Regions from separate parts of the Streptomyces sp. NPDC059534 genome, predicted to be linked through region 2. Evidence: riboswitches for the same ligand, from Rfam matches in the RefSeq annotation. Region 2 holds a riboswitch; each other region holds the start of a gene.
What was found. A riboswitch is a leader RNA that binds a small molecule or an ion and turns the genes downstream of it on or off. The one in region 2 is predicted to bind cobalamin.
Positions count from the first base shown of each region.

Region 1: another riboswitch for cobalamin. It lies ahead of ACFVZH_RS02145 (prenyltransferase/squalene oxidase repeat-containing protein); the one in region 2 lies ahead of ACFVZH_RS14075 (ribonucleoside-diphosphate reductase subunit alpha).
Region 3: another riboswitch for cobalamin. It lies ahead of cobN (cobaltochelatase subunit CobN); the one in region 2 lies ahead of ACFVZH_RS14075 (ribonucleoside-diphosphate reductase subunit alpha).

Region 1 is NZ_JBHWAQ010000002.1:4,512-14,387, forward strand. Features, by position in the region: gene ACFVZH_RS02110 (steroid 3-ketoacyl-CoA thiolase) at 1-139, shown strand, start outside; partial or broken gene ACFVZH_RS02115 (NAD(P)H-dependent flavin oxidoreductase) at 304-1,236, opposite strand; gene ACFVZH_RS02120 (transglycosylase SLT domain-containing protein) at 1,415-1,816, opposite strand; gene ACFVZH_RS02125 (ECF transporter S component) at 2,103-3,017, opposite strand; gene ACFVZH_RS02130 (ABC transporter ATP-binding protein) at 3,041-4,768, opposite strand; gene ACFVZH_RS02135 (energy-coupling factor transporter transmembrane protein EcfT) at 4,765-5,976, opposite strand; gene ACFVZH_RS02140 (SCO2322 family protein) at 5,973-6,653, opposite strand; gene ACFVZH_RS02145 (prenyltransferase/squalene oxidase repeat-containing protein) at 6,650-7,900, opposite strand; cobalamin riboswitch at 7,974-8,113, opposite strand; gene ACFVZH_RS02150 (MBL fold metallo-hydrolase) at 8,179-9,261, opposite strand; gene ACFVZH_RS02155 (aldehyde dehydrogenase) at 9,388-9,876, shown strand, end outside.
Region 2 is NZ_JBHWAQ010000009.1:139,881-149,756, reverse strand. Features, by position in the region: gene ACFVZH_RS14100 (HD-GYP domain-containing protein) at 1-1,091, shown strand, start outside; gene ACFVZH_RS14095 (HD-GYP domain-containing protein) at 1,088-2,377, shown strand; gene ACFVZH_RS14090 (tetratricopeptide repeat protein) at 2,457-3,437, shown strand; gene def (peptide deformylase) at 3,505-4,137, shown strand; gene ACFVZH_RS14080 (ribonucleotide-diphosphate reductase subunit beta) at 4,206-5,222, opposite strand; gene ACFVZH_RS14075 (ribonucleoside-diphosphate reductase subunit alpha) at 5,222-7,600, opposite strand; cobalamin riboswitch at 7,732-7,862, opposite strand; gene ACFVZH_RS14070 (GNAT family N-acetyltransferase) at 7,911-8,411, opposite strand; gene mctP (monocarboxylate uptake permease MctP) at 8,502-9,876, opposite strand, start outside.
Region 3 is NZ_JBHWAQ010000011.1:73,501-83,376, forward strand. Features, by position in the region: gene ACFVZH_RS15860 (hypothetical protein) at 1-440, opposite strand, end outside; gene ACFVZH_RS15865 (hypothetical protein) at 557-820, opposite strand; gene ACFVZH_RS15870 (MarR family winged helix-turn-helix transcriptional regulator) at 851-1,294, opposite strand; gene ACFVZH_RS15875 (DoxX family protein) at 1,387-1,734, shown strand; gene ACFVZH_RS15880 (ABC-F family ATP-binding cassette domain-containing protein) at 1,844-3,442, shown strand; gene cobN (cobaltochelatase subunit CobN) at 3,439-7,059, opposite strand; cobalamin riboswitch at 7,096-7,247, opposite strand; gene ACFVZH_RS15890 (cobalamin biosynthesis protein CobG) at 7,326-8,588, shown strand; gene ACFVZH_RS15895 (precorrin-8X methylmutase) at 8,585-9,238, shown strand; gene ACFVZH_RS15900 (precorrin-2 C(20)-methyltransferase) at 9,235-9,876, shown strand, end outside.

The sequences.
Region 1 (9,876 bases), on a different contig from region 2:
CCACCCCGTCGGCGCCACCGGCGCCCGGCTCATCACCACCGCCCTGCACGAGCTGGAGCGCACCGACAAGGAGTTCGCGCTGATCACCATGTGCGCCGGCGGGGCGCTCGCCACCGGGACGATCATCCAGCGGCTCTGACCGCCTCCTCGGCGAGGTCCGAGAGGTACGCGGCGGCCGCCGGCGACTCCTGGACGAGCGCGGCCGCCTGGCCGGCCCAGAGGTTCACGTACTCGGGCCGGCCCTGCTCGGCGGATCGGCCGCATCAGCGCGTTCTGCACGGGGTACGGGGGCACGTGCTCCTCGTGGGCCGCCATCTCCCGGACGAAGCCGTTCGGGATGCCCCGCGCCGTGCGTCCCGAGAACAGCCGGGTCAGCACGGTCGTGCGGGCCCCCGGGGTGCCCAGCGTCCGCCGGTGCGCCTCGCTCGCCCCCGACTCGCGCGCGGCGAGGAACCCGGTGCCGACCTGGACGGCGTCCGCGCCGAGCGCGAGCGCGGCGGCGACGCCGCGCCCGTCGGCGATCCCGCCCGCCGCGACGACGGGCACCGACACCGCGTCCGCCACCTGCGGGACCAGGGAGAAGGTGCCCACCAGGGACTCGCGCACCGGCCGCAGGAACGCGCCCCGATGGCCGCCCGCGTCGCTGCCGGAGGCGACGACGGCGTCCACCCCGGCCCGTTCCAGGGCCACCGCCTCGTCGACGGTGGTCGCCGTGCCGACCAGGACGATCCCGCGCCGCCGTGCCTCGGCGACCAGCCGGGGCGGCGGCGGGCCCATGACCAGGCTGATCACCGGCGGGGCCGCCGCGAGCAGGGCGTCGAGCTGCTCGTCGAAGTCCGGCCGCGCCCGTACGTCCGCGTCGTCCGGCGCCGAGACGCCCAGCTCTTCGTAGTACGGCCGCAGGCGCTCGACGTGCCCGGCGAGCGCGGTGGCGGAGAGTTCGCGCTCCTCGCCCTCCTGCGGCACCCAGAGGTTCACGGCGAACGGGCGGCCGGTGGCCGCGCGCAGCCGGGCCACCAGACCGGTGATCTCCTCGGGGGTGTGGTGGTGCGCGCCGTACGAGCCGAGGCCGCCGCCCTCGGACACGGCGGCCGCCAGCTCGACGGAGGACAGGCCGCCGCCGAAGGGGCCCTGCACGATCGGGAGCGCGGTGCCGACCAGCGCGCCGAACCGGCCGGGGGAGAGCGGGGCGGGTGCGGGGGGTGTGGTGCCGGGTGTGCTGGGCGCTGCGGGCATGGGCGGCCTCCGGGATCGCGGCGGGGTCTGTCGCGGCGGGGTCTTCCGTGCGCCCGCCGACGACCGGAAGACTAGACGACCGGTCTACTAAAAATCCAGAGCCGGAAAACGCCGCAGGCCCCGCCCCTCCGGAGGGAGGGCGGGGCCTTGCGGATGCGCTGTGCGGCGGCAGGTTCTCTTAGTACCAGCCGTTGGCCTGCCAGAACGCCCAGGCGGCGTTCGGGGAGCCGTAGCGCTCGTTCATGTAGTCCAGGCCCCACTTGATCTGGGTGGCCGGGTTGGTCTTCCAGTCGGAACCCGCGGAGGACATCTTCGAGGCCGGGAGGGCCTGGACCAGGCCGTAGGCGCCGCTGGACGAGTTGGTCGCGGTGTGGTTCCAGTGCGACTCGTGCTCGACGATCTTGCTGAAGGACGCGTACTGCGAGGCGGGGACGATGTCGCGAGCGAGCTCCTGCGGGCTGGCGGCCGAAGCCGAGCCCGTCGTGCCGAGCACCGCACCCGATGCGCCCAGCAGCACGGCTGCGGTGGCGGCGATCTTCTTGTTGCGGGCAGAGGCACGAGAGGTGAGCGAGCGGATCAACGTATCTACCTAACGTCGGGAACAAGGGCTGCGTCAGGCGATTTCGGCAAGCCGGAACCAGAGCCCGGGAGACCCGGGAACTGGGGGAACCGGCCGTCCGAGGCGCTGTGGTGAGCACCGGCTGCCTGGCGACGTCCACCAGACAAACAGGCCCGGCGGGGGTGGGGCAACCACCCCATGTACGAGGCAGGTTCGGACCCGGGCGGAACGTCCCGGGGATGGGTGTGCCACGTTTCCGCAGCTCATGCCGGGGTCTGGAGTGGTTTGGGTGGGTAGCGCCGGTCTACTATTCCGGCTCGTACGTGACGTAGGTCCTGTGGGCCGCCTCACCCGGGGCGGGCACTTCCGGGGCCCCGAATGTGACCTGGGCCTCGAAGTTGGCGCGTCGCGTGGCCCGCCGAAGCGCCCGCAGGAGCGCGCCGCCGACGGTCAGGGTGAGGACGACGGTCAGCGCGGCGCGGCCCAGGTCCCATCCGAGGGAGGTGGCCACGAGGAAGGCGAGGAACCGGACGAGGTTCTCGTGCGCCGGAGCACCCGGGACGAAGAAGATCCCGCCGCTCCCGCCACCCGCGTCGACCGCGCCGCCGCCGAGCGTCACCCAGCCGTACAGATTGGTGACCGTGCCGTACGCGAACGCCGCCACGAAGCCGTACACGGAGAGCATCGCCAGCTCGGCCCGCCCCCGCAGCGCCGTCGGGCCCGGCAGCAGCCCGGCGCCCATCGTGAACCAGCCCATCGCGAGCATCTGCGTCGGCATCCACGGCCCCACACCCCCCGTGAGCAGGGCCGACGCGAACATCGTCACCGCACCGAGGACGAAACCGAACCCCGGCCCCAGAACCCGGCCGCTCAGCACCATCAGGAAGAACATCGGCTCCAGGCCGGCCGTCCCCGCCCCGAGCGGCCGCAGGGCGGCCCCCACCGCGGCGAGCACCCCCAGCATCGCGACGGCCTTCGCGTCCATCCCGGAGTCGGCGATCGTGGCGACGACCACCGCGATCAGCAGCGGCAGCAGGGCGGCGAAGAGCCACGGCGCGTCCGCCGCGTGCGTCGTGACGGCCGAGCCCGCGTCGGCGAACAGCGGCCAGCAGATGCCGAAGAGCCCGATCACGGAGACCAGGACCAGCGCCGCCACCGAACGCGGCCCGAGCCGGACCGGACGGGTGCGTGCGGCCCGGGGGCCCGGCGCCGGGCCCTTCACGGGACGGGTGCGGGGACGGGTGCTCACAGGGCCGCCTCCACCTGCTCGACCGTGAGCCAGGGCTGCGGGGCGAGGATCTTCGCCACCTGCGGCGAGAACGCCGGGGAGGAGACGACGACCTCGGCCGTCGGGCCGTCCGCCACCACCTCGCCGTCCGCGACGATCACCACCCGGTGCGCCAGCTCCGCCGCCAGCTCCACGTCGTGCGTGGCCAGCACGATGGCGTGCCCCGCCGCGGCGAGCCCGCGCAGATGGGCCACGAGCCGGGCCTTGGCCGCGTAGTCCAGGCCCCGCGTCGGCTCGTCGAGCAGCAGCAGCGGCGGCCGGCCCGTCAGCACCACGGCCAGCGCGAGCGCCAGCCGCTGCCCCTCGGACAGGTCCCGGGGATGCGTCCCGTCCGCCACCCCCGGCAGCAGCTCCTCCACCAGCGCCCGGCAGGTCCCGGGCGCCGCGCCCGCGTCCCCGTCCGCCGCCGCGCACTCCGCGGCGACCGTGTCCGCGTACAAGAGGTCACGCGGCTCCTGCGGGACCAGGCCGACCTGGCGGATCAGCTCGCGGGGAGCCGTCGTGTGCGGGGGCAGGCCCGCGACCCGGACCGTGCCGACGGTCGGCTCGATCATCCCCACGAGGGTGGAGAGCAGGGTGGACTTCCCCGCGCCGTTGCGGCCCATGAGCGCGACGGTCTCGCCGGCGTCGACGCGGAGGTCGACCCGGCGCAGGGCCTCCACCCGGCCGCGCCGGACGCCGAGGCCGTCGGCGAGCACGAGAGGGGCCCCGGTGGGGCCGGCCGGTCGGGTACGGCGCCGCCGGAACGGAAGGAATCCCCCGCCCCGGGACTCTGCGGCACCAGTGGCTCCCGGTCCGTCCGGCGTACCGGGACCGGAGTCCGGGACGGACCCGGGGAGAGGGGACGGCGCGAGGCGGGGCAGCGGCCCCGCGGGGACCCGCCCCTCCAGCCGCGCCTTCAGCGGAGCCGACCTCCGGCGCGCGTCCCGCACCGTCAGCGGCAGCGGCTCCCACCCCGCGAGCCGCCCGAGCGCCACCACCGGGGGATGCACCGGCGAGACCGCCATGACCTCCGCGGGCGGCCCCATCACGCCGTCCGGCAGCAGCAGTACCTGGTCCGCGTACTGGACGACCCGTTCGAGGCGGTGCTCCGCGAGGAGAACGGTCGTTCCCAGGTCGTGGACGAGGCGCTGGAGCACCGCGAGGACGTCCTCGGCGGCGGACGGGTCGAGCGCGGAGGTGGGCTCGTCGAGGACGAGGACCTTGGGGTGGGGGGTGAGGACGGAGCCGATCGCGACGCGCTGGCGCTGCCCGCCGGAGAGGGTGGCCAGGGGACGGTCGCGGAGCTCGGCGAGACCGAGGAGGTCGAGCGTCTCCTCGACACGGCGGCGCATGACGGCCGGGGAGAGACCGAGGGACTCCATGCCGTAGGCGAGCTCGTCCTCGACGGTGTCGGTGACGAAGTGGGCGGACGGGTCCTGGCCGACCGTGCCCACGAGGTCCGCGAGCTCGCGCGGCGGGTGGGTGCGGGTGTCGCGGCCGTCGACGGTGACACGGCCGGTGAGGGTGCCGCCCGTGAAGTGCGGGACGAGGCCGGAGACGGCGCCGAGCAGAGTGGACTTGCCGACGCCGGAGGGACCCACGAGGAGCACGAGTTCGCCCTCGGGGACGGTGAGGCGCACATCCCGGAGGGTGGGTTCGGCCTCGTCCTCGTACGTCACCGAGACGTTCTCGAAGCGGATCACGTGCTCTCCTTGGGGACGGGCGCGACGAAGGCCGGCAGCAGGCCGACGAGGACCGACAGGGCCGGCCAGAGCGGCAGCTCGGGCGCTTCCAGCGGTACGACGCCGGGGTGCAGCGCGTCGGGTGCGATGGTGTTCGCCCAGATCATGAGGACGGCCACCGCCACACCGGAGCCGGCGACGAGCCAGGCCCGCGCGCCCCAGTGATCGGGCCGGTAGCGGGTGCGGAGCGTCCTGCGGCCGCCGAGGCGGAGGCCGGCCAGGGCGGCGAGGAGTCCGGCGCCGAGCAGCGGGAGCCCGTATCCGGCGCCCTCCGCGGCCAGGAGTCCGTACGAGCCGGCGCAGACGCCGAGCAGCCCGCCGAGGGTCAGCACGTTCGTGGTGCGCCGCACGGAGGCGGGGACCCGCGCCGTCCGCCCGTAACCGCGCGCGTCCATCGAGGCCGCCACGGCGATCGACCGCTCCAGGGCCCCTTCGAGGACCGGCAGGCCGATCTGGAGCACGGCCCGCACCCCGCCCGTCGGGCGGCCCCGGAGGCGGCGGGCGGTCCGCAACCGGACCACGTCGGCGACCATGTTCGGCGCGAAGGTCATCGCCACGACGACGGCGACCCCGGCCTCGTACAGCGCGCCCGGCAGCGACTTCAGCAGCCGCGCCGGGTTGGCGAGGGAGTTCGCGGCGCCCACGCAGATCAGCAGGGTCGCCAGTTTGGCGCCGTCGTACAGCGCGAAGACCAGTTGCTCGGCCGTCACCCGCCCCCCGATCCGTACGCCCTGCGCCCAGTCGGGCAGCGGCACCTCGGGCAGCGTGAACAGCGGATGCGTGCCGGGGATGGGGGAGCCCAGCAGCAGCGAGAACACCACCCGCAGGAAGACGACGAACAGGCCGAGCTTCACGAAGGCGCCGTACGAACGGGCCCAGGGCGCGTCCGTACGGCGGGCCGCCACGACGTATCCGGCGACTCCCACGAGCAGCCCGAGCAGCAGCGGATTGGTGGTGCGGGAGGCGGCGACGGCCAGGCCCAGGGCCCATAGCCACCAGGCTCCGGCGTGCAGCGCGTTGGCCCGGGTCGCCACCGGGGCCGCGAACCGGGAGCCCGGACCGGGCCGGGACCCCGACGCGGGCCGGGACCCCGGCGCGGGCCGGGACCCCGGCGCGGGCCGGTCCGTGTGCGGGGCCGTGAACGTGCCGCGGCTACGGGCGGGGCTCATCCGCGACGGCGGGCCTTCCAGATCGCGGCGCCGCCGAGCGCCAGGACGGCCGCCCCGCCGGCGAGCACGCCGAAGGACGGACCGCCGCTGCCGTGCCCGGGGGCGGCGGCCGCGGGAGCGGTGGGCGCGGGGGACGCCGGGGCGTTCTCCGCGACCTGCTCGCCGCAGCCCCGCGCCGGATAGCCGGCGATCCCGCACAGCATGGCCGCGCTGTCGTACCGCAGCGGCTTCGCCACCGCGGCCAGCGCCTCCGCGCCCGTCGCGTCCTCGCGGACCTCCGCGCAGCCGACCTTGATCAGCTTCTCCGGCGGGTGCTCGCCGGGCGGGGCGTCCGCGGGGCCGCCGAAGTCGACGACGACGGCGATCCGCTTGCTGCCGTCCTTCTTCTCCACGCCCCCGCAGATCCCCGCGAAGTCGGGGGCCAGGGCCGGCTGGGAGGTGTCGCTCGTGCCCTGGCTGATCGCGAAACGGAAGCCGATCGCGTCGCCGTCGGCGGGCCGGGCGGTCGCCGGGCCCTGGGTGGCGTACGCCCAGGGCTTGCCGCCGTCGCTCTCCCAGAACGACCAGTAGCGGTAGCCGGCGGCCTGCGCCGGGGCGGCCGCGACGGCGGTCAGGGTCAGCAGCGCCCCGGCCGCGGCGCCCGCGATCCGGGCGCCCGCCCTGCGGGTGGCTCTCACTTCTTGCGGCCGCTCACGAGGAAGCCGATGCCGACGCCGACGACCGTGCCGATGCCGATGATCCACCAGATGTCGAAGCCGGACTCCTCGTCGTCGCTGGTGGAGGAGGCGGAGGTGTCGGGGGTCTTGGGCGCGGGGCCGGTGGCGTTGAGCTGCTCGACCAGGTCCGCCGTACCGAACTCGCGCGGGTCGGTCTCGGTGGCGCGGGCGGCCAGGATCAGCTGCGCGTACGCGGCCGGTCCGCTCTCCTTCGCCCAGGCGGCGGAGTTCTTCTCCAGCCACACGAGGGCGGGCTCCGCCTCCTGGGCGGCGCCGGCCGCGGCGAGGGCCACGACCGCGTCGGCGGTGTTGCCGATGTCCGGCTTCTCGGTCGTGTCGGTGGCGCCCGGCATCGGCGGGGTGGTGAGGTGGCCGGTCTTCGCGAGGGCCTTCGCCAGGTAGGAGGCGCCGTTGAGGGCGGCCCGCTCGGCGGTCGGCTTCGTGAGGTCGGTGCAGACCGGCGGCTGCTCGGGGGACGCCTTGGTGGCGGCGATGCTCTTGCCGAGTCCGGCGAGGGTGGCCGCGGCGGTGGCGTCGGCGTTCGCGAGGAGCGTGCCAGCCTTGTCCGGCTGGTACGCGAAGGCCCCGGCGCCGTCCTTGTCCGAGCAGGGCAGGGCGAAGGAGAGGAGCGCGTCGTACGGGGTGCGGCCGTCGGCGGAGGTGTACGAGCCGGGCTTCTCCCCGGTCGCGGCGAGCGCGCCGACGACGATCGAGGTGGAGTTGGCGTCGCTGGCGCCGCCGGCGCCGTAGCCCCAGCCGCCGTCCTTGTTCTGCACGGTCTTCAGCCAGGCGCTGCCGGCCTTGACGGCCTGGTCGACCTTCTCGGGCGCGGCGGCCTGGCGGCGGACGGCGCCGAGCGCCTGGACGGCGACGGCGGTGGCGTTGGTGTCCCGCATCGTCTTGGCGTCACAGGGCGTCGCCGCGTCCGCGCGGTACGAGGCGAACGAGCCGTCGGCGCACTGCTGGCCGAGGAGCCAGCCCACGGCCTGGTCGGCGGGCTGGTAGCCGGTGCTCCGCTGGGCGAGGAAGGCGAGCGACTGGCGCCAGACGCCGTCGTACGTCGGGTCCTTCGTGCCGTACAGGCCGGTCGCGGGGGTGCCGGTCGAGGGGGTCGGAGAGGGCGCGGCGGCGGCCGGGACGGCGGCTGCGGCGCCGAGTGCGACGGCGGCGGCGGCGAGCGCGGCGGCGCTGCGGCGGACGGTGTTCATGGGGCCCTCTCCTGCGGCCGGGCACCGGCACGCCTCAAGGGCACCAGGCTCCGGCTCCGTATTCCTCGACGGTGCCGGCGGTCACGTCCCGGGCGGGGCATTCCGACTTGCCGGTCCTTGCGGGGACCGGCTCACGGTTGCGGGTCAGTGCCGGATTCGCACCGGTCTTCCCCCCGTACGGGCATGATGACGACCCGCTCACTGTACCGGCCCGTACGCCCTCCGCTCCGGCGGTGCGAGACGCCTCACACCGCACCGACTCAGGGGGAGGCGGCAGGTCACCGCGGGGGGCGCGCCGCCGGCCGGGCGGGGAGCGCGACCGGCTCCACGGCGATGTAGGTGACCGGGTCCGTGCCGGTCACGGCCTCCGCGCGGCCCAGTTTCACGAGGCGGCGCACATGGGCCTCGGCCTCGCTGACGGCGATGTTGCGGGAGCCGTGGGGGATCTGGTCCCAGGGCCGGTTCCACTCCATCCGTTCGGCGAGCTGCCAGGGGGTGAGCGGGGCGGCGAGGAGGCCGAGGAGCCCGGTGAGGCGTTCCTCGTGGTGGTCGAGGAGTTCGCGGACCCGGCCGGCGGCGTCGGCGAAGGCGTACTGGTGGGCGGGGAGGACCTCGGCGACGCCGAGGCGGCCGATCCGTTCGAGGGAGTCGAGGTAGTCGCCGAGGGGATCGGCCCCGGTGGCGTCGTCGGGGTCCTCGTACAGACCGATGTGCGGGGAGATCCCGGGCAGCAGGTGGTCGCCGGAGAAGAGCCGGCCGTGGCCGGGCAGCCGCGCGGGGTGCTCCTCCTCCAGGTGGAGGCAGACGTGACCGGGGGTGTGGCCGGGCGTCCAGATGGCGCGCAGCCGCCGGCCGGCCAGGTCGAGCAGCTCGCCGGGGACGATCTCGCGGTCGGGGAGCGCGGAGCGCAGGCCCGGCAGCGTCCGCATCCGGCCGGACGCGCGGGCCGCCCGCAGCGGCGCGATGTGGTCCTCGGGGGCGCCGACGGTGGCGAGCTTGCGGGCGAGGTAGTCCAGCCAGGTGCCGGGTTCGGCGCTCCGCGTCCGGCGCACGACGGCGGTGTCGGCGGCGTGCATGGCGATCCACGCCCCGGACTCCTCGCGGACCCGGCCGGAGAGGCCGTGGTGGTCGGGGTGGTGGTGGGTGATGACGACCCCGTGGACGTCCCGCACCGAAAGACCCAACACCTCCAGGCCGCCCGCGAGTTCGGCCCACGACGCGGGGTCGTCCCACCCGGTGTCGACGAGCACCGCACCCCGGTCGGTGTCGAGCACGTGGACCAGGGTGTGGCCGAGCGGGTTGTCCGGGATGGGCACCCGGAGCGACCAGACGCCTCCGCCGTGCTCGGTCACCTGGGTCATGTGCCCTCATCTCTACGAGACCGTACGGAGCTTGCTCGACCATTGCCCACTATAACTAGAACTGGTATCAGTTCTGAGGCATCGTCAGGAAGTCCAGGGAATCCATCTCCTCGGGAGGCAGCGGTCATGACCGAGCTTGTGGAGCACGGAAAGCTGTTCATCGGCGGGGAGTTGACCGATCCGCTGGGCACCGGAGTGATCGAGGTGATCTCCCCGCACACGGAGGAGGTCATCGGACGCGTCCCGCACGCCTCCGAGGCGGATGTCGACCGGGCGGTCGCGGTCGCCCGCCGGGCCTTCGACGAGGGGCCGTGGCCCCGGATGACGGTCGGGGAGCGGATCGAGGTCGTCAGCCGCATCAAGGACGCGATCGCGGTGCGGTACGAGGAGATCGGCCGCTCCATCAGCGCGCAGAACGGCTCCCCGTACTCGTGGTCCGTCCTCGCCCAGGCGCTCGGCGCGATGATGGTGTGGGACGCGGCGATCACCGTCGCCCGGGACTTCCCGTACGAGGAGCGGCGCGGCGGTGTCCTCGGCCCGCTGCTGGTCCGGCGCGAGCCGGTCGGCGTGGTCGCGGCCGTCATCCCGTGGAACGTCCCGCAGTTCACCGCCGCC
Region 2 (9,876 bases):
GCCTCCTCGCCCGCGTCGAGGAGCCCCCGGCCGCGCCGCGCCGCGCCTGGCGGGCCGCCGCGACGGCCCTCGCCGTCTGGGCCGCCGCGGTCACCGCCGGCGCCCTCGGCGGACCCGCCGCCCTCGGCCGCGGGCCGGACGCCCCCGACCTGCCGTACGCGCTGCTGCCCGCGGGCGCCGCCGCGCTCGCCTTCTGCCTGGTCCTGACCGCCCTCGACGGCGGCATCCGGGCCACCGCCGACGGACTGCCCCCGCGGACCGCCTGGCGCGGCCTCCTCGGCCGGGCGCTCGCCCCGCACACCGTGCACGGGCTCGCCGGCCTGATGATGGCCGTCCTCTGGCGCAGCACCTACGGACCGGTCGCCGCGCTGTTCGTGCTGCTCCCGATGTACATCTCCTGCTGGGTCTTCGCCCAGTACCACCGCGAACGCGCCGCCCACCAGGCCACCATCCGCGCCCTCGTGCAGGCCGTCGACATCAAGGACCGCTACACCCGCGGCCACAGCGAACGGGTCGGCCACGCCTCCGTCCTGATCGCCCGTGAGCTCGGCCTGGCCGAGGACCGGCTCGACGTCGTCCGCTTCGCCGGCATCCTGCACGACGTGGGGAAGCTGGGCGTACCCACCCGGGTGCTCCGCAAGGACGGCCCCCTCACACCCGAGGAGCGCCGGATCATCGAACTGCACCCGGAGTACGGGCACGAGATGGTCCGCGGCATCGGCTTCCTCGGCGAGGCGCGGGCCGCGATCCTCCACCACCACGAACGCTTGGACGGCAGCGGCTACCCGTACGGACTGCACGGCGAGCAGATTCCCGAATTCGCCCGGGTGGTCGCCGTCGCCGACGCCTTCGACGCCATGACCTCCACCCGCTCGTACAGCAGGGCCCGCCCGGTGCCGACCGCCGTCGCCGAACTGGAGCGGTGCGCCGGCACCCAGTTCGACCCCCGGATGGTCGCCGCCCTCGTCCGCGCCCTCGACCGGCACGGCTGGCAGCCCGCCGTCACCGCCGACGAGACCCCGCAGCCCGACCGGGTGCCCCCGCCCCGCGAGGCCGAGGCGCCCCTGGCCCGGCCGAAGGAACGCGCGTGAGCCCCGGAGCCGGCACCGTCGGGGCCGTGTACGGGGCAGCGCTGCTGCTGAGCCTCGCCGGCCTCGGCTCCACCCTCTGGAACGGCGTCGACGAACCCGGCAACGCCCTCGCCTTCGGCACCCTCATCGTCCTCGGCGAACTCGCCCGCTGGGGCACCGGGCCCCGCGCCGGGACGCCCGCCGCCACCGGAGAGCCCCGCGGGCGGGAGCCCGCGCCGCTCTCCGCCGCCGGAGCCCTCGCCTACGCCCTCCTCGGGGAGAGCGCGGGCACCGCCACCACCCACGGGGTCCTCCAGATCACCGCCGTCGTCGTCGCCGCCGGCCTCGCCGGGATCGTCCCCCACCTCGCCCGGGGCCACGACCCCGGCCTCGACCACCTCGCCCGCCGCGTCCTCACCGTCGGCTTCGCCGCGCTCTGCTTCCAGCCCCTCTACAACTCCGGGGCCGTCGTCGGACACCTCGGCCAGGGCCCCTGGTACGCCGTCTTCCTGCTCCTCCTGCTCGTCCTGACCGCCCTCTGCGACGCCGTCCTCGCCGCCCTCGTGCTCCGCGCCCGCACCGGATTCCCGTACGGCCCCCTCCTCCGCGACGAACTGCGCGCCCTCCTCGGCATCGGCTCCGCCGTCTGCGCCACCGGCGCCGTCATGGCGCTCGGCGTCGCCGCCGCCGGGCTGTGGGCGCTGCCGGTGCTCGCCGTGCCCCTGCTGCTCACCCAGGTCTCCTTCCGGCGGTACGCGGCCGTGCGGACCGTCAACCGGCAGACCATCGCGTCCCTCGCCCGGGCCACCGAGATCGCCGGCTGCACCCCGCCCGGCCACGCCCGCCGGGTGGCCGCCCTCAGCACCGCCGTCGGGCGCGAGCTGGGCCTCTCCGGGCCCGAGCTGACCGTCCTCGAACACGCGGCGCTCATGCACGACATCGGACAGCTCTCCCTCGTCGACCCGGTCGCGGGCGGCGCCACCGCCCTGCTGCCCGCCGAGGAGCAGCGCCGGATCGCCCTCCTGGGCGGCGAGGTCGTCCGCAGGACCGGTGTCCCCGCCTCCGTCGCGGTGATCGTCGAGCGGCAGGCCGACCCCTACCGCGAGCAGCCGGTGCCCGCCCGGATCGTCCGTGCCGTGAACGCCTACGACGACCTCGCGGGCGACCGGGCGGGCGCGGCCCTGGACGCGCTCGAACGCCTCAGGCTCGGCACCGCCCGCGACTATCACCCGGATGTCGTCGAATGCCTGGCCAGGGTCCTGGCGCGGGGCGGAGCCGCTGGGGTGACCTCCGCCCCCACGGGGTAACCCATGGGTAATGAGCGCGCGTCCGACCGGGCATGGTTGGATGCGAACAAGAGGGTGAAGCGACCGGCAGGCGGGAATCGTGAAGATCTTCGGGAAGGTACGGCATCGGCCCTCCGCCTCGTGGCGGCAGGCCACCGACCGCGCGTTCACGCTGATCGGCGACGGCCGGTACGAGGACGCGGGCGCGCTCCTGACCCGCGCGGCGGATCTGGAGCCCTGGCTCTCGGAGTCCTGGTTCAACCTGGCGCTGCTGCACAAGTTCCGGCACGACTGGGAGCAGGCGCGGGCCGCCGGGCTGCGCGCGGTCGCGCTGCTCGACAAGGAGACCGGCGCCCCCGACTGGTGGAACGTCGGCATCGCCGCCACCGCGCTCCAGGACTGGCCGCTGGCCCGCCGGGCCTGGCAGGCATACGGACTCAAGGTGCCCGGCGCGGCCGCCGGCACCGGCGAGCCGGCCGGCATGGAGCTGGGCAGCGCCGCCGTGCGGCTGTCGCCCGAGGGCGAGGCCGAGGTCGTGTGGGGCCGCCGGCTGGACCCGGCCCGCATCGAGGTCCTCTCCATCCCGCTGCCGTCCTCGGGCCGCCGCTGGGGCGAGGTCGTCCTCCACGACGGCGTGCCGAACGGCGAGCGGACCACCACCGCCGGCCCCTCCTACCCGGTCTTCGACGAGATCGAACTGTGGGCCCCGTCCCCCGTCCCCACCTGGGTGGTCCTCCTGGAGGCCGCCACCGAGGCCGACCGGGACGCCCTGGAGCAGCTCGCCGCCGAGGCGGGCTTCGCCGCCGAGGACTGGTCGTCCTCCGTACGGCTGCTCTGCCGCGCCTGTTCGGAGTCGACCATGCCGAGCGCCGAGGGCGAGGGCGAGCACTCCGACCCGCACGACCACAGCGAGCCGGGACACCCCGGGCCGCTCGGCCACCGCTCGCCCGGCGAGCTGTGGGTGCCGGAGCGGGAGTGCGGCATCGCGGCCCCGCCGGGCCTGGTGCGCGGGCTGCTGGACGGCTGGGTGGCGGACAGTCCCGACAGCCGTGAGTGGCGTGATCTCGAAGAGGTCTGCTGAGCGGTTCCCCCGGGGCCCGTAGGCTGTCCTCCGACGGAATCGGGTTTTCAGGAAGGCGCGGCCGGACATGGCGCAGCAGGACACGGACGACCAGACGATCAACGACGGCTTCGTCGTGGACACGGAGGACTGCGAGGCGCGTGAGCTCGCCTACCGCGAGCGCGGCACGGCCCGCCCGATCACGGTCGTCGGCAACCCCGTGCTCCACCGTGAGTGCAAGGACGTCACCGAGTTCGACGACGAGCTCGCGAAGCTGATCGACGACATGTTCGCCAGCCAGAAGGCCGCCGAGGGCGTGGGCCTGGCCGCGAACCAGATCGGCGTGGACCTCAAGGTCTTCGTCTACGACTGCATGGACGACGAGGGCGCCCGGCACGTCGGCGTCGTCTGCAACCCGGTCCTGGAGGAGCTGCCGGCCGAGCTGCGCGTCCTGGACGAGTCCAACGAGGGCTGCCTGTCCGTGCCGACCGCCTACGCCGAGCTGGCCCGCCCCGACTACGCGGCGGTCACCGGCCAGGACGCCCAGGGCAACCCGATCAAGGTCCGCGGCACCGGCTACTTCGCCCGCTGCCTCCAGCACGAGACGGACCACCTGTACGGCTTCCTCTACATCGACAAGCTGTCCAAGCGCGACCGCAAGGACGCCCTGCGCCAGATGGAAGAGGGCACCCCGCGCTACGAGACGGTCCCGAACGCCTGATCGCACGTCCGCACGGAGAAGGGCCCCGCACTCGCCGAGTGCGGGGCCCTTCCTCGTACAGCCGTGGGCTAGAAGTCCTCGTCCAGATCCACCGAGCCCTCGACCGCGACCTGGTACGCGGACGGGCGGCGCTCGAAGAAGTTGGTGAGCTCCTGGACGCCCTGGAGCTCCATGAAGGAGAACGGGTTCTCCGAGCCGTACACCGGGGCGAAGCCGAGGCGCTGGAGGCGCTGGTCGGCGACGCACTGGAGGTACTCGCGCATCGACTCGGTGTTCATGCCGGGCAGGCCGTCACCGCACAGGTCGCGGCCGAACTGGAGCTCCGCCTCGACGGCCTCCTTCAGCATGTCCGTGACCTGCTGCTGGAGGGCGTCGTCGAAGAGCTCCGGCTCCTCCTTGCGGACGGTGTCCACGACCTCGAAGGCGAAGTTCATGTGCATCGTCTCGTCGCGGAACACCCAGTTGGTGCCGGTCGCCAGGCCGTGCAGCAGACCGCGCGACCGGAACCAGTACACGTACGCGAACGCGCCGTAGAAGAACAGGCCCTCGATGCACGCCGCGAAGCAGATCAGGTTCAGCAGGAAGCGGCGCCGGTCGGCGGCCGTCTCCAGACGCTCGATCTTCTCGACCGAGTCCATCCACTTGAAGCAGAACTGCGCCTTCTCGCGGATGGAGGGGATCTCCTCGACCGCGTGGAAGGCCGCCGCGCGGTCGTCCGGGTCGGGCAGGTAGGTGTCGAGCAGCGTCAGATAGAACTGGACGTGCACGGCCTCCTCGAACAGCTGGCGCGACAGGTACAGGCGCGCCTCCGGGGAGTTGATGTGCTTGTAGAGCGTCAGCACCAGGTTGTTCGAGACGATCGAGTCGCCCGTCGCGAAGAACGCGACCAGACGGCCGATCATGTGCTGCTCGGCCGGGGTCAGCTTGGCGAGGTCGGCGACGTCCGAGTGGAGGTCGACCTCCTCCACGGTCCAGGTGTTCTTGATCGCGTCCCGGTAGCGCTCGTAGAAGTCCGGGTAGCGCATCGGACGGAGGGTCAGCTCGAAGCCCGGGTCGAGGAGGTTCTTCTGTTCGGTGGAGCTCATTACTGGCATGCCTCGCAGGACTCGGGGTTTTCGAGGGAGCAGGCGATCGCGTCCGCGTCGGGAGCCGCCTGCTGCACGGGGATCGGGGCGGCGGCCTGGGCGGCGCGGGCGATCCGGGTCGCCGGGCGGGAGCGCAGGTAGTACGTCGTCTTCAGACCCTGCTTCCAGGCGTACGCGTACATCGACGACAGCTTGCCGATCGTCGGCGTCTCCATGAACAGGTTCAGCGACTGCGACTGGTCCAGGAAGGGGGTGCGGGCCGCGGCCATGTCGATCAGGCCGCGCTGCGGGATCTCCCAGGCCGTGCGGTACAGCTCGCGGACCTCGGCCGGGATCCAGGTGAAGCCGGCGACCGAGCCGCTGGCTTCGCGGAGCGCCTCCCGGGTCTGGGCGTCCCACACGCCGAGCTTCTTCAGCTCGTCGACGAGGTACGAGTTGACCTGGAGGAACTCGCCCGACAGCGTCTCGCGCTTGAAGAGGTTGGAGACCTGCGGCTCGATGCACTCGTAGACACCGGCGATCGACGCGATGGTCGCGGTCGGCGCGATGGCCAGGAGGAGGCTGTTGCGCAGGCCGACGGTGGCGATCCGCTCGCGCAGCGCGGCCCAGCGCTCGGGCCAGTTCAGCTCCACGTCGTAGTGGTCCGGGTGCAGGACACCGCGGGCCGCGCGGGTCTGCTCCCAGGCGGGGACCGGGCCGCTGCGCTCGGCGAGGTCGGCGGACGCCTCGTACGCGGCGAGCATGATCCGCTCGGCGATACGGGTGGACAGCGCGCGCGCCTCGGCGGAGTCGAACGGCAGCTTCAGCTGGAAGAAGACGTCCTGGAGGCCCATGGCGCCCAGGCCCACCGGACGCCAGCGGGCGTTGGAACGCCCGGCCTGCTCGGTCGGGTAGAAGTTGATGTCGACGACCCGGTCGAGGAAGGTGACGGCCGTGCGGACGGTCGCGTCGAGGCGCTCCCAGTCGATGTCCCCGCCGCCGGCTCCCGGGATCACGAACGAGCCCAGGTTGACCGAGCCGAGGTTGCAGACGGCCGTCTCGCCGTCGTTCGTGACCTCGATGATCTCGGTGCAGAGGTTCGAGGAGTGGACGACCGTGCCCGGCTCGGCCGTCTGGTTGGCCGTCCGGTTCGACGCGTCCTTGAAGGTCATCCAGCCGTTGCCGGTCTGGGCCAGGGTCCGCATCATCCGGCCGTAGAGGTCGCGGGCCGGCATCGACTTGCGGGCCAGGCCCTTGGCCTCGGCGGCGCGGTAGGCGGCGTCGAACTCGTCGCCCCACAGGTCGACCAGCTCGGGTACGTCCGCCGGGGAGAACAGCGACCACTCGGCGTCCGCGTTGACCCGGCGCATGAACTCGTCCGGGATCCAGTGCGCCAGGTTCAGGTTGTGCGTACGGCGCTGGTCCTCGCCCGTGTTGTCGCGGAGCTCCAGGAACTCCTCGATGTCCGCGTGCCAGGTCTCCAGGTAGACGGCGGCGGCGCCCTTGCGGCGGCCGCCCTGGTTCACGGCGGCGACGGAGGCGTCGAGGGTCTTCAGGAACGGCACGATGCCGTTGGAGTGCCCGTTGGTGCCGCGGATCAGCGAACCGCGGGCGCGGATGCGGGAGTAGGAGAGCCCGATGCCGCCCGCGTGCTTCGAGAGGCGCGCGACCTGGTGGTAGCGGTCGTAGATGGAGTCCAGCTCGTCCTGCGGGGAGTCCAGCAGGTAGCAGGAGGACATCTGCGGGTGGCGGGTGCCGGAGTTGAAGAGCGTGGGGGAGGACGGCAGGTAGTCCAGGCGGCTCATCAGCCCGTACAGCGCGGCGACCTCGTCGAGCGCGCGGACGCTGTCGTCCTCGGCCAGACCGCAGGCCACACGCAGCATGAAGTGCTGCGGGGTCTCGATCACCTGGCGGGTGATCGGGTGGCGCAGCAGGTAGCGCGAGTAGAGGGTGCGCAGACCGAAGTAGCCGAAGCGGTCGTCGCCGGCCGCGTCGATCGTCGCGTCGAGCCGGTCCGCGTGCAGCGCGACGAACTCGGCGGTGCGGTCGGCGATCAGGCCCTCGCGGTGACCGACGGCGACGGAGGCGGAGAAGGAGACCGCGCCCTGCCCGGCCGCCTCGTCGGCGATGGTGATCGTCAGGAGCCGGGCGCCGAGCCGGGAGTACGCCGGGTCGTCGGCGATCAGGCCCGCGGCCGCCTCGGTGGCCAGCTCGCGCAGCTCCGCCTCGTCCGACGCGGCGCTGCGGCCGCGCAGCGCGGCGGCGGCGACCTTGCCGGGGTCGGTGTCGGGGAGATCGGCGGTGAGGTCGGTCAGGGTCCGCAGCAGCACGGTCCCGGGGCCGTCGCTCTCGACCGCGGAAGCCTCGGCCGAAGCCGGATCGGCGGGCGCGATGGTCACGTGGGGGCTCTCCCTCGCTCGGCCGGGGCCGCGACGGGGGAAGGCGGGCAGGGGCGCGAACGGTTCATGGGCCGCGCCGTGTCCACCGGCCCACTCCGCGAGGCCCGGAAGTCAGTGGCACCCGGAACGGAAGGACCGGGTGCGCTGGCGGCAGGTCCTCGGACTGACTCCGTACGAATCCGCACGAAGCACACCGTTGCGGGACAGTTCCGGATTCGCGCCGGATTCCCCTGCGTCGACAGCGAGCACGAGCATACATGTGGGGGGCGCCGCTCTTGGCACCCCCCACATGTTGTGTCGCCGCCCCGGCTCAGAACTCCAGGGCGTAGGTGCGCAGAGAGTGATCGGGGATCGGCTCCCAGTCCCGGTCCGGGGTGCGGACGAAGCCCAGGCGCTCGTAGATCCGGTGCGCGGCGACCATGGAGACGTCCGTGGAGAGCACGAGACGCGCGCAGCCGGGGAGGTCCCGCGCCCGCTCGACGCAGGCCCTCACGAGGGCCTCTCCGACGCCCCGGCCGCGGGCCTCCGGGGAGACCACGAGCATGCGGAACTCGGCCTCGCCCTCGACCGCGATGTCGGCCCAGGGGGTGGCGCCCCGGGCGAAGGTCACCCCGCCCAGGAGCCGCCCGTCGCCGTCCTCGGCGACGAGCACCTCGCTCTCGCGCGCCCGCCGCTCGGTGTCCCGCAGCACGTGCAGGTACGAGTCCTCGGCCCCGTACTTCAGCAGCCCGTCGTTCAGATAGGTGCCCGCGGTGAGCTCGCCCAGCTCCTCGTGCTCCTCGGGCCGTACCGCCCTGATCGTGAAGTCCATGGGGCCAGTCTCCCCCGCGGGCGACGCGCGGGGGCCCGGGATCTCCTGGCGGAGAATCCCGGGCCCCTGCGCGTACGGCCGTGCCGCGGGTCAGTGCGTCCCGACGCCGACCTTCGGCGGCTCGGTCCGCACGCCGGTGTCGCCGGCGTCCGCCGTGTAGTCGGACGGCGAGGTCTCGTCGATGCCCTCGGGGGCCTTGACGGCCTTGAGGACGAAGGTCAGGACGACCGTGACGACGAGGTTGAGGACGAAGGCGGTGAGGCCGATGTAGCCGATCTCGCCGATGCCCGGGATCTCGGCGGAGGAGCCGCCGAAGTGCTTCTGGGTCGGGCTGGCGACGCCGTACGCGGCGACCGTGCCGTAGACCATGCCGACGGCCCAGCCGGCGAGCAGCGCCCAGCGGTGGAACCAGCGGGTGAACAGGCCGCCGACGAGGGCCGGGAAGGTCTGGAGGATCCAGATGCCGCCGAGCAGCTGGAAGTTGATCGCGACGGTCTTGTCCATGGTGAGGACGAAGACCAGCGCGCCGACCTTCACCAGGAGGGAGACCAGCTTGGAGACCTTGGTCTCCTGCGCCGGTGTCGCGTCCGGTTTGATGAAGTCCTTGTAGATGTTCCTGGTGAACAGGTTGGCCGCCGCGATCGACATGATGGCCGCCGGGACGAGCGCGCCGATGCCGATCGCCGCGAAGGCGACACCCGCGAACCAGTCGGGGAACATCGTCTCGAAGAGCTGCGGGATGGCGAGCTGGCCGTTCTTGACCTTGATCCCGGCGGCGATCGCCATGAAGCCGAGCAGCGCGAGCAGGCCCAGCATCAGGGAGTACAGCGGCAGGATCGTGGTGTTGCGGCGGATGACCTCGCGGCTCCGGGACGACAGCGTCGCCGTGATCGAGTGCGGGTACATGAAGAGCGCGAGCGCCGAGCCGAGCGCGAGCGTCGCGTACGTCCACTGGCCGGCCTCGCCGGGGACGAGCGCGCCGCGCGGCTTGCCGGTCGCCGGGTTGGTCTGCGCGTACGCCTCGCCGGCCTTGGCGAAGATCTCGTCGAAGCCGCCGAGCTTGATCGGGATGTAGATGATCGCCACCGCGATGACGATGTAGATCAGCGTGTCCTTGACGAAGGCGATGAGCGCCGGGGCGCGCAGACCCGAGGAGTACGTGTACGCCGCGAGGACGCCGAAGGCGAGCAGCAGCGGCAGGTCCTTGACGAACCAGTGGGTGTTCTCGCCGCCGCCGACGCCCATCACGTCCAGGACGGCCTGGATGCCGACGAGCTGGAGCGCGATGTACGGCATGGTGGCGAGGATGCCGGTGACCGCGACGGCGAGCGACAGGCCCTTGGAGCCGAAGCGCCCGCGGACGAAGTCGGAGGTGGTCACGTACCCGTGCTTGTGCGAGACCGACCACAGGCGCGGCAGGAACGTGAAGATCAGCGGGTACACCAGGATCGTGTACGGCACGGCG
Region 3 (9,876 bases), on a different contig from region 2:
GCCGGCTCCTCCTCGGGGACCAGCGAGGTCAGCGCCCAGCCGGCGAGGCCGGCGGCGACGGCCGCCGTTCCGGCGACGGCGAGGTCGACGGCGGGCGCGGAGACCTGCGCCTCGAACGCGTCGACGAGGTTGTTGCGGAGGAGCTGGACGAGCAGCCCGCCGGTGAAGCCCGCGGTGGCCCAGGCGCCCCACAGGGACCGGCGGCGGACGAACGCGGTCCAGGCGGTCGCGAGGCCGGCGACGAGGGCCGTGCTGACGGCGACGTATGCCGCCTGGCCCGTCCAGCCGTCGGCCCGGCCGCCGTCTCCGAGCGAGTAGTGGGTGGCGAGTTCGGCGGGCAGCGCGTCCCGCCAGCGGGTGAAGAGCAGCAGGTGGACGGCGAGGGCGAGGACGAAGGGGAGCGCGGCGAGCGCGCGGAGTCGAGGTGTGGCACGGTTCATGAAAACCTCCCTTGTTCGCACTCTACTAGAACAATGAGGGGTTGCGTCGAGAGGCAGGGGCCGGACGGGCCGGTGATCTTCGAGATGCGCGGGCACGGGACCGACGGTTCACCGGGTCAAACGCAGACGAACGGGGAGATCTTCATCGCCGCCGCCCACAACGGCATCGGGGTCGAGGGCGGCGCGCCCGGCGCCAAGATCATGCCGGTCCGGGTACTCGGCGGGGACGGCAGCGGCAGCGACAGCGACGGCGACGCGAACAACTTCGGCGCGCAGAACGCCGTGTCGGCCCCCGGCGTCGACATCCTCTCCACCCTCCCCACGTACACGACCGGGGAGACCCTCAAGAACACCAGGGGGTACGGAAGGCTCTCCGGCACGTCGATGGCCTCGCCGTACGCCTCCGGGCGTTACTCCGCGCCGCAGTCGTGGTCGGCCGCGTCGACGACGACACGGTCCAACAGGCCCCGCAGGAGGGCCTGTTCGGCTTCGGTGAGGTCGCCGAAGAGTTCGCGCTCGGCCTCGCCCACGGCGTGGTCGACGCGCTCCAGGGCGGCGGTGCCGGCCGGGGTGATCTCCACGATGTGACGGCGCCGGTCGGCCGGGTCACGGCGTCGCTCGGCGAGGCCGGATGCCTCCAACTCGTTGAGAATCGAGACCAGTTGGCTCGGGTCGAGCTCCATCGCCACCGCCAGCTCGCGCTGGCTCGTGGCCCCGGGGGCGAGCTGCATCAGCGTCATCGCGTTGCGGGGGTGCAGCCCGGCGACGCCCAGGGCGGCACGGATGCGCGCACCGGTGAGCTCTCCGCGGAAGGAGAGGAGGAAACCGAGGCGGTCGGTCGGATGAGCTGCCATGTCGTCCACCGTAACAACAACACGATTGTGGAGCGAGATGAATCATTGATACTCTTCAACGATTTTCGTCCCCATACCGTTGGAGCCTGTCCATGTTCACCGCATACGTCGTCGCCGCGGCCCTGCTCGCCTTCGCGGCCACCGCCTCCGCCTTCCTGACCTTCACTAGGAATCCGCAGGTCGTCGGCAACATGACCAAGGTGGGCGTGCCGGAGAGCCGGCTCCCGCTGCTCGCGACGGCGAAGGCGGCCGGCGCCCTCGGTCTCCTCGCGGGGCTCTTCATCCCGGCGCTCGGCGTGGCCGCGGCCGCGGGCCTGGTGCTCTACTTCGCCGGCGCCGTCATCGCCCACCTGCGGGCGAAGGACTTCGAGCTGGCGCCGGCGGCGGTACTCACCCTGATCTCGGCGGCCGTACTGGTCCTGCGCATAGCCTCCGCCTGACCACAAAGGTTCGACAATACGAGACGTATCGTCTTGCGAACCCTCCCGCCATGCCGTACGGTCGAGCCCACGAGACGGATCGTCTCGTCCCCGATGGCTGGAGGTGCCTTTGTTCCGTGCCCAATTCATCGACGTCGGCAAGCGCCACGACGACCGGTCCACCCGGAACCGGACCGTGCTCGACCGGGTCTCGTTCACCGTGCGGCCCGGCGAGCGGCTCGGCGTCGTCGGGGACAACGGCTCGGGGAAGTCGACCCTGCTACGGCTCCTCGCCGGCGTGGAGACCCCCGACAACGGCATCGTGGCCGTCGACGCCCCCGGCGGGCTCGGCCACCTCGCCCAGACCCTGGACCTCCCCGCGACGGCCACCGTCGGCGACGCCGTCGACCACGCGCTCGCGGACCTGCGGAAGCTGGAGCGGGCGATCCGGACCGCCGAGGCGGACCTCGCCGTCACCGGGGACCTCGCCGGATACGCGGAGCTGCTCGCCGCCCACGAGGCCCGGGGCGGCGCCGGGGCGGACCGGCGCGTGGAGACGACGCTGCGGCGGCTCGGGGAGCCCGGCCCGCTCGACCGGGAGCGGCCCCTCGGGACCCTCTCCGGCGGACAGCGGTCGCGCCTCGCGCTCGCCGCCGTGCTCGCCGCCGCGCCCGAACTGCTGCTGCTGGACGAGCCGACGAACGACCTCGACGACCAGGCCGTGGCCTGGCTGGAGGACCGGCTGCGCGCCCATCGCGGCACGGTCGTCGCCGTCTCCCACGACCGGGTGTTCCTCGACCGGGTGACCACCGCCGTCCTGGAGGTCGACGAGGAGCGCCACACCGTGCGCCGCTACGGCGACGGCTACGCCGGCTACCTGGCCGGGCGCGCCGCCGAACGGGCACGCCGGCAGCGTGCGCACGAGGAGTGGAAGGCCGACCTCGCCCGGTACACGGCCCTCGCGGACACCCACATCGACCGGTTCTCCGCGATCCCCCGCAAGGCCCCGGCGGCGTTCAGCGGGGCGGGCGCCTTCCGCGCCCGGTCGCGGGCGCACGGCGCGATGAGCCGTATCCGGGCCGCCCGCGAGCGGCTCGCCCGGCTCACCGGCCACCCGGTGCCCGCGCCACCCGAACCCCTCCGCTTCCGCGCGGGCCTCGTGGGCGAGGGCGCGCCCGTCGACCTGGCCGGCGTGCGGGTGGACGGCCGGCTCCGCCTGGACGCCCTCCGCCTCGACGCGGGCGAACGGCTGCTGGTCACCGGGCCGAACGGCGCCGGGAAGACCACTCTCCTGAAGGTCCTGGCGGGTGAACTCGCCCCGGACGCGGGCACGGTGACAGCACCGGCCCGCGTCGGGACGCTCCGCCAGGAGACGGCCCCGCCCACCGACCCCCGTACGGTGAGCGAGACCTTCGGAGAAGACCGCGCGGACGAACTGCTCGCCCTCGGGCTCTTCTCCGCCCGGGACCTGACGACCCCCGTCCGGTTCCTGTCGACCGGACAGCGGCGGAAGCTGGAGCTGGCCCGGCTGGTGACGTCACCCGCCGACCTGCTCCTCCTCGACGAGCCGACCAACCACCTGGCCCCGGGCCTGGTGGAGGAGATCGAGGCCGCGCTCGCGGGGTACCGGGGCACGCTGGTCGTGGTCAGTCACGACCGGCGGCTGAGAGAGGGCTTCCGGGGCCGCCGTCTCGAACTGACCCCGGCCCCGGCCCTCGTGAGGTCCTAGTCCTCGTCCGGGCCCTCCAGGTCGCCCTCGGTCTCCAGGTACACCTGGCGCAGGGCGGCCAGGGTCTCCGGGTCCGGCTTCTCCCACATGCCGCGGGACTCGGCTTCGAGGAGCCGCTCGGCGATGCCGTGCAGGGCCCAGGGGTTGGCCTCCTTGAGGAATGCCTGGTTCGCCGGGTCGAGGACGTACTCCTGGGTCAGCTTGTCGTACATCCAGTCGGCGACCACGCCCGTCGTGGCGTCGTACCCGAAGAGGTAGTCGACGGTCGCCGCCAGCTCGAAGGCGCCCTTGTAGCCGTGGCGGCGCATCGCCTCGATCCAGCGCGGGTTGACCACGCGGGCGCGGAAGACGCGGGAGGTCTCCTCGACGAGGGTGCGGGTGCGGACGGTCTCGGGGCGGGTCGAGTCGCCGATGTACGCCTCGGGGGCCGTGCCCTTGAGCGCGCGGACAGTCGCGACCATGCCGCCGTGGTACTGGAAGTAGTCGTCGGAGTCGGCGATGTCGTGCTCACGGGTGTCCGTGTTCTTCGCGGCGACCGCGATCCGCTTGTACGCGGTCTCCATCTCGGCACGGGCCGGGCGGCCTTCGAGCCCGCGCCCGTACGCGTACCCGCCCCACACCGTGTACACCTCGGCGAGGTCGGCGTCCGTGCGCCAGTCGCGCGAGTCGATCAGCTGGAGGATGCCCGCGCCGTACGTCCCCGGCCGGGAGCCGAAGATGCGGGTGGTGGCGCGCCGCTCGTCGCCGTGCTCGGCGAGGTCGGCCTGCGCGTGCGCCCGGACGAAGTTCTCCTCGACCGACTCGCCCTCCAGGCCGGCGACCAGCCGGACGGCGTCGTCGAGGAGGCCGATGACGTGCGGGAACGCGTCCCGGAAGAAGCCGGAGATGCGCAGGGTGACGTCGACGCGCGGGCGGCCCAGCTCGGCGAGCGGGATCGGCTCCAGGCCGTTGACGCGGCGGGACGCCTCGTCCCACAGCGGGCGGACGCCGAGCAGGGCGAGCGCCTCGGCGATGTCGTCGCCCGCGGTCCGCATCGCGCTCGTCCCCCACAGGGAGAGGCCCACCGAGGTCGGCCACTCGCCGTTGTCGGTGCGGTAGCGCTCCAGGAGGGAGTCGGCGAGCGCCTGGCCGGTCTCCCAGGCGAGCCGGGACGGCACGGCCTTCGGGTCGACGGAGTAGAAGTTCCGGCCGGTCGGCAGGACGTTGACCAGGCCGCGGAGCGGGGAACCGGACGGGCCGGCGGGGACGAAGCCGCCGTTCAGGGCGTGCACGGCGTGCGTCAGCTCGTCGGTGGTGGCGGCGAGGCGCGGCACGACCTGCTCGCAGGCGAAGCGCAGGACGGAGTGGACCTCCGGGCCGTACGCGGCGGCGACCGTGCCGACCGCGTCCACCGACCAGTCGGCGGCCTCCATCGCCTCGACCAGCTCGCGGGCCTTGGCCTCCGCCTCGTCGGCGGTGGTGCGGGTCGCGGCCGACTCGTCGAGACCCAGGGCCTCGCGCAGGCCGGGCAGTGCCTGCGTGCCGCCCCAGATCTGGCGGGCGCGCAGGATGGACAGCACCAGGTTGACCCGGGCCTCGCCGGCCGGGGCGCCGCCCAGGACGTGCAGACCGTCGCGGATCTGGGCGTCCTTGACCTCGCACAGCCAGCCGTCGACGTGCAGCAGGAAGTCGTCGAAGCCGTCGTCCCCCGGGCGCTCCTGGAGGCCCAGGTCGTGGTCGAGCTTGGCGGCCTGGATCAGCGTCCAGATCTGGGCGCGGATCGCGGGCAGCTTCGCCGGGTCCATGGAGGAGATCTGCGCGTACTCGTCGAGGAGCTGCTCCAGGCGCGCGATGTCGCCGTAGGAGTCGGCGCGGGCCATCGGCGGCACCAGATGGTCGACGAGCGTGGCGTGGACGCGCCGCTTGGCCTGGGTGCCCTCGCCGGGGTCGTTGACGAGGAAGGGGTAGACGAGCGGCAGGTCGCCGAGGGCCGCGTCGGGGCCGCAGGCGGCGGACAGGCCGGCGTTCTTGCCGGGCAGCCACTCCAGGTTGCCGTGCTTGCCGAGGTGGACCATGGCGTCGGCACCGAAGCCGCCGTCGTCGGCGCGGGCGGCGATCCAGCGGTAGGCGGCCAGGTAGTGGTGGGACGGCGGGAGATCGGGGTCGTGGTAGATCGCGATCGGGTTCTCGCCGAAGCCGCGCGGCGGCTGGATGAGGATCAGCAGGTTCCCGCGGCGCAGGGCGGCGAGGACGATGTCGCCCTCCGGGTTGCGGGAGCGGTCGAGGAACATCTCGCCGGGCGCCGGGCCCCAGTGCTCCTCGACGTGGGTGCGCAGTTCCTCGGGCAGGGTCGCGTACCAGCGCTTGTAGTCGGCGGCCGGGATGCGGACCGGGTTCTTCGCGAGCTGTTCCTCGGTGAGCCAGTCCTGGTCGTGGCCGCCGGCGTCGATGAGGGCGTAGATCAGCTCGTCGCCGTCGCCGGAGACCAGACCCGGGAGGTCCTCCTCCGGTCCGAAGTCGTAGCCCTCCGCGCGGAGGCGGCGGAGCAGGGCGACGGCGGAGGCGGGGGTGTCGAGGCCGACCGCGTTGCCGATGCGGGAGTGCTTGGTGGGGTACGCGGAGAGGACGAGCGCCAGCTTCTTCTCGGCGTTCGGGATGTGGCGGAGCCGCGCGTGCCGGACGGCGATCCCGGCGACGCGGGCCGCGCGCTCGGTGTCGGCGACGTACGCGGGCAGGCCGTCCTCGTCGATCTCCTTGAAGGAGAACGGGACGGTGATCAGCCGGCCGTCGAACTCGGGCACGGCGACCTGGCTGGCGGCGTCCAGCGGGGAGAGGCCCTCGTCGTTCTCCGCCCAGGCGGACCGCGAGCCGGTCAGGCACAGCGCCTGGAGGATCGGCACGTCGAGCGCGGCGAGCGCGCCCGCGTCCCAGGCTTCCTCGTCGCCGCCGGCCTGCGCCTCGGCCGGCTTGGTGCCGCCGGCGGCGAGGACGGTGGTGACGATCGCGTCGGCGGTGCGGAGGGTGTCGACGAGCTCGGCCTCGGGGGCGCGCAGGGACGCCACGTACAGCGGCAGCGCCTGGGCGCCGGCGTCCTCGATCGCGTCGCAGAGGGCGCCGACGAAGGCGGTGTTGCCGCTCATGTGGTGGGCGCGGTAGTAGAGCACGGCCACGGTCGGGCCGTCGGTGCGGCGCGGGGTGCGGTCCAGCGGGCCCCAGGTGGGGGCGGCGGCCGGGGCCTCGAAGCCGTGGCCGGTGAGGAGGACCGTGTCGGAGAGGAAGCGGGCCAGCTGCTCCAGGTTGGCGGGGCCGCCGTGCGCCAGGTAGGCGTGCGCTTCGGTGGCGACGCCGACGGGGACGGTGGACGCCTCCATCAGCTGGGCGTCGGGAGCCTGTTCGCCGCTGAGGACGACGACCGGCTTTCCGGCGGCGCGGATCGCGTCGAGCCCCTCCTGCCAGGAGCGGAGTCCGCCGAGGAGGCGGACGACGACCAGCTCGGCGTCGTCGAGGAGGGCGGACAGTTCGGCGAGGGGGAGGCGCGAGGGGTTGGCGAAGCGGTACTCCACCGGGCCTGCGGAGCCGGCGTTCGCCGCCCGGGCGCTGAGCAGGTCGGTGTCGGAGTGCGACAGCAGCAGAAGCATGGCGTGCGGTGGCCTTCCTCGGGGTTGTCCGCGCCCCGGGTGGTCGTATGGATGGCGGGAGTTCCTGACTCACCCGTTCCAGGTCGTGCCGAAACACGACCGGGCCGGGCTCACAGTGGCGGGACCGCGCCGGATTCTCACCGGGCTTCCTCCCCGGGGTCCTGGGACCCCATGCCGTCTGCATAGTAGATCGTGCCGTCGGCGGGCCGGGCCGGGCCGGGGAGTCGGCCGGATCACACCCGGTGGTCGGCCGGTTCCCCGTGGGTATGCTCGCCGCCATGCCGCCCACCCCACCCCCGGCGCCCGAACCGGGCGAACCTCGCATACGGGACCGTGGCGACGCCTGCCCCGGGGCGCTGCGCCTGCACTCCGCCGACGACGGGCGGCTCGCCCGACTGCGGCTGCCCGCCGGACGCTTGACGCCACGTCAGACCGAGGTCCTGGCCCACGCGTCGGAGACCCTGGGCGACGGGCGGATCAGCATCACCTCGCGCGGCAACGCGGAACTGCGCGGCCTCGCGGACGACTGCGGGGCACGGCTCGCCGAGCTGCTCGCCGAGGCTGACCTGCTGCCCTCTCCCACCCACGAACGCGTCCGCAACATCATCGCCTCGCCCACCGCCGGCCTCGGCGGACTCGGCCACGCGGACGTGCAGTTGTGGGCACGCGAGCTGGACGCCGCGCTGTGCGCCGAACCGCGGGCCGCGTCCCTTTCGGGACGGTTCCTGTTCGTCCTGGACGACGGGTGCGGAGAGGTCGCCGGGCTCGGCGGGGATGTGAGCTTGGTCGCAGAGGCGGACGGCTCCGTGCGGCTGTGGCTCCGCTCCCGGGTCTTCCGGATCGACGCCGCCGACGCCGTCCGCGCCGCCCTCGCCGCCGCCCTCGCCTTCCTCGACGCCGCCGAGGCCGCCGGGAACGGGGCCTGGCGGCCGGGCGAACTGCCCGACGAGCACGTTCCGGACTGGGCCGCGGCCCTGGCGCGGGCCGGCATCACCGCCGAGCCCGTCCCCGTACCGCCGCTCACCGTGTCCCCGCCGCCCGCGCCCGGCGCGCTCCCCGGCGGCGCCCTGCACGTCCTCGCACCGCTCGGCCGGCTGACCGCCGCCCAGCTGCGGGCCCTGCTGCCCGCCGCCGAACTCCGGCTCACCCCCTGGCGCGGCGTGGTCGTCGTGGCTCCGGCCCCCGCGGCCGGCCCGGCACCCCGCACCGGCACGGACCGGCTGCGGGAGCTGGAGCGGCACGGGCTCATCACCCGGCCCGAGGCGCCCGGGGCGGGGGTCACCGCCTGCACCGGGCGGCCCGGCTGCGCCAAGTCCCTCGCCGACGTCCGGGCGGACGCGCTCGCCGCGCCCGCCGGGCCGCTGCCCGTGCACTTCTCCGGGTGCGCCCGCCGCTGCGGGCACCCGTACGGCGGCTGGATCGAGGTCCTCGCCACCGGCGACGACACCTATCTGGTGGACGGACTCCCCACCCCCCGCAGCTCCCTGACCGAAGCGGTCGCCACCGCCCGCACGAACCCGACGAGATGAGCGAGAGCAACAGGATGTTCGACTACGAGAAGGACGGAGCGGAGATCTACCGCCGGTCCTTTGCCACGATCCGTGCCGAGGCGGATCTGGCGGGCCTGCCCGCCGACGTCGCCCAGGCGGCGGTCCGGATGATCCACGCCTGCGGCATGACCGACCTCGTACGCGATATCGCCTACTCGCCGCAGGTCGTCTCCCGCGCCCGCGAAGCCCTCCGGGCCGGCGCGCCGATCCTCTGCGACGCGCAGATGGTCGCCAGCGGTGTCACCCGCAAGCGGCTGCCCGCCGACAACGAGGTGATCTGCGCCCTCTCCGACCCGTCGGTGCCGGCCCTCGCCGCCGAACTGGGCACCACCCGCTCCGCCGCCGCCCTCGAACTGTGGCGGGACCGCCTCGAAGGCTCCGTCGTCGCCATCGGCAACGCGCCCACCGCCCTCTTCCACCTCCTGGAGATGGTCGCGAAGGGCGCCGGGAAGCCCGCCGCCGTCCTCGGCATACCGGTCGGCTTCATCGGCGCCGCCGAGTCCAAGGACGCCCTCGCCGAGAACACCCTCGGCCTCGACTACCTCGTCGTACGGGGCCGGCGCGGCGGCAGCGCCATGACGGCCGCCGCGATCAACGCGATCGCCCACGAAGCGGAGATCCAGGCATGACCACCGTGACCGGAAAGCTGTACGGCGTCGGACTCGGCCCCGGCGACCCCGACCTGATGACGGTCGCCGCGGTGAAGGCCATCGCCGCCGCCGACGTCGTCGCGTACCACTCGGCCCGCCACGGCCGCTCCATCGCCCGCTCGATCGCCGCGGAGCACCTCCGCGAGGACCACATCGAGGAGCGGCTGATGTACCCGCTCACGGTGGAGACGACGGACCACCCCGGCGGCTACCGGGGCGCCCTGAACGACTTCTACGAGGAAGCCGCGGCCCGTCTCGCCGCGCACCTCGACGCCGGCCGCACCGTCGCCGTCCTCGCCGAGGGCGACCCGCTGTTCTACGGCTCGTACCAGCACATGCACAAGCGGCTCGCCGACCGCTACGACACCACCGTCATCCCCGGCGTCACCTCGGTGAGCGCCGCCGCCGCCCGGCTCGGCGAGCCGCTGTGCGAGGCGGAGGAGGTCCTCACGATCATCCCCGGCACCCTGCCGGAGGACGAGCTGACGGCCCGTCTCGCGGGCACCGACTCGGCGGTCGTGATGAAGCTCGGCCGCACCTTCCCCACCGTGAAGCGGGCCCTGGAGCGGGCCGGCCGCCTGGACGACGCCCGGTACGTGGAGCGGGCGTTCATGACG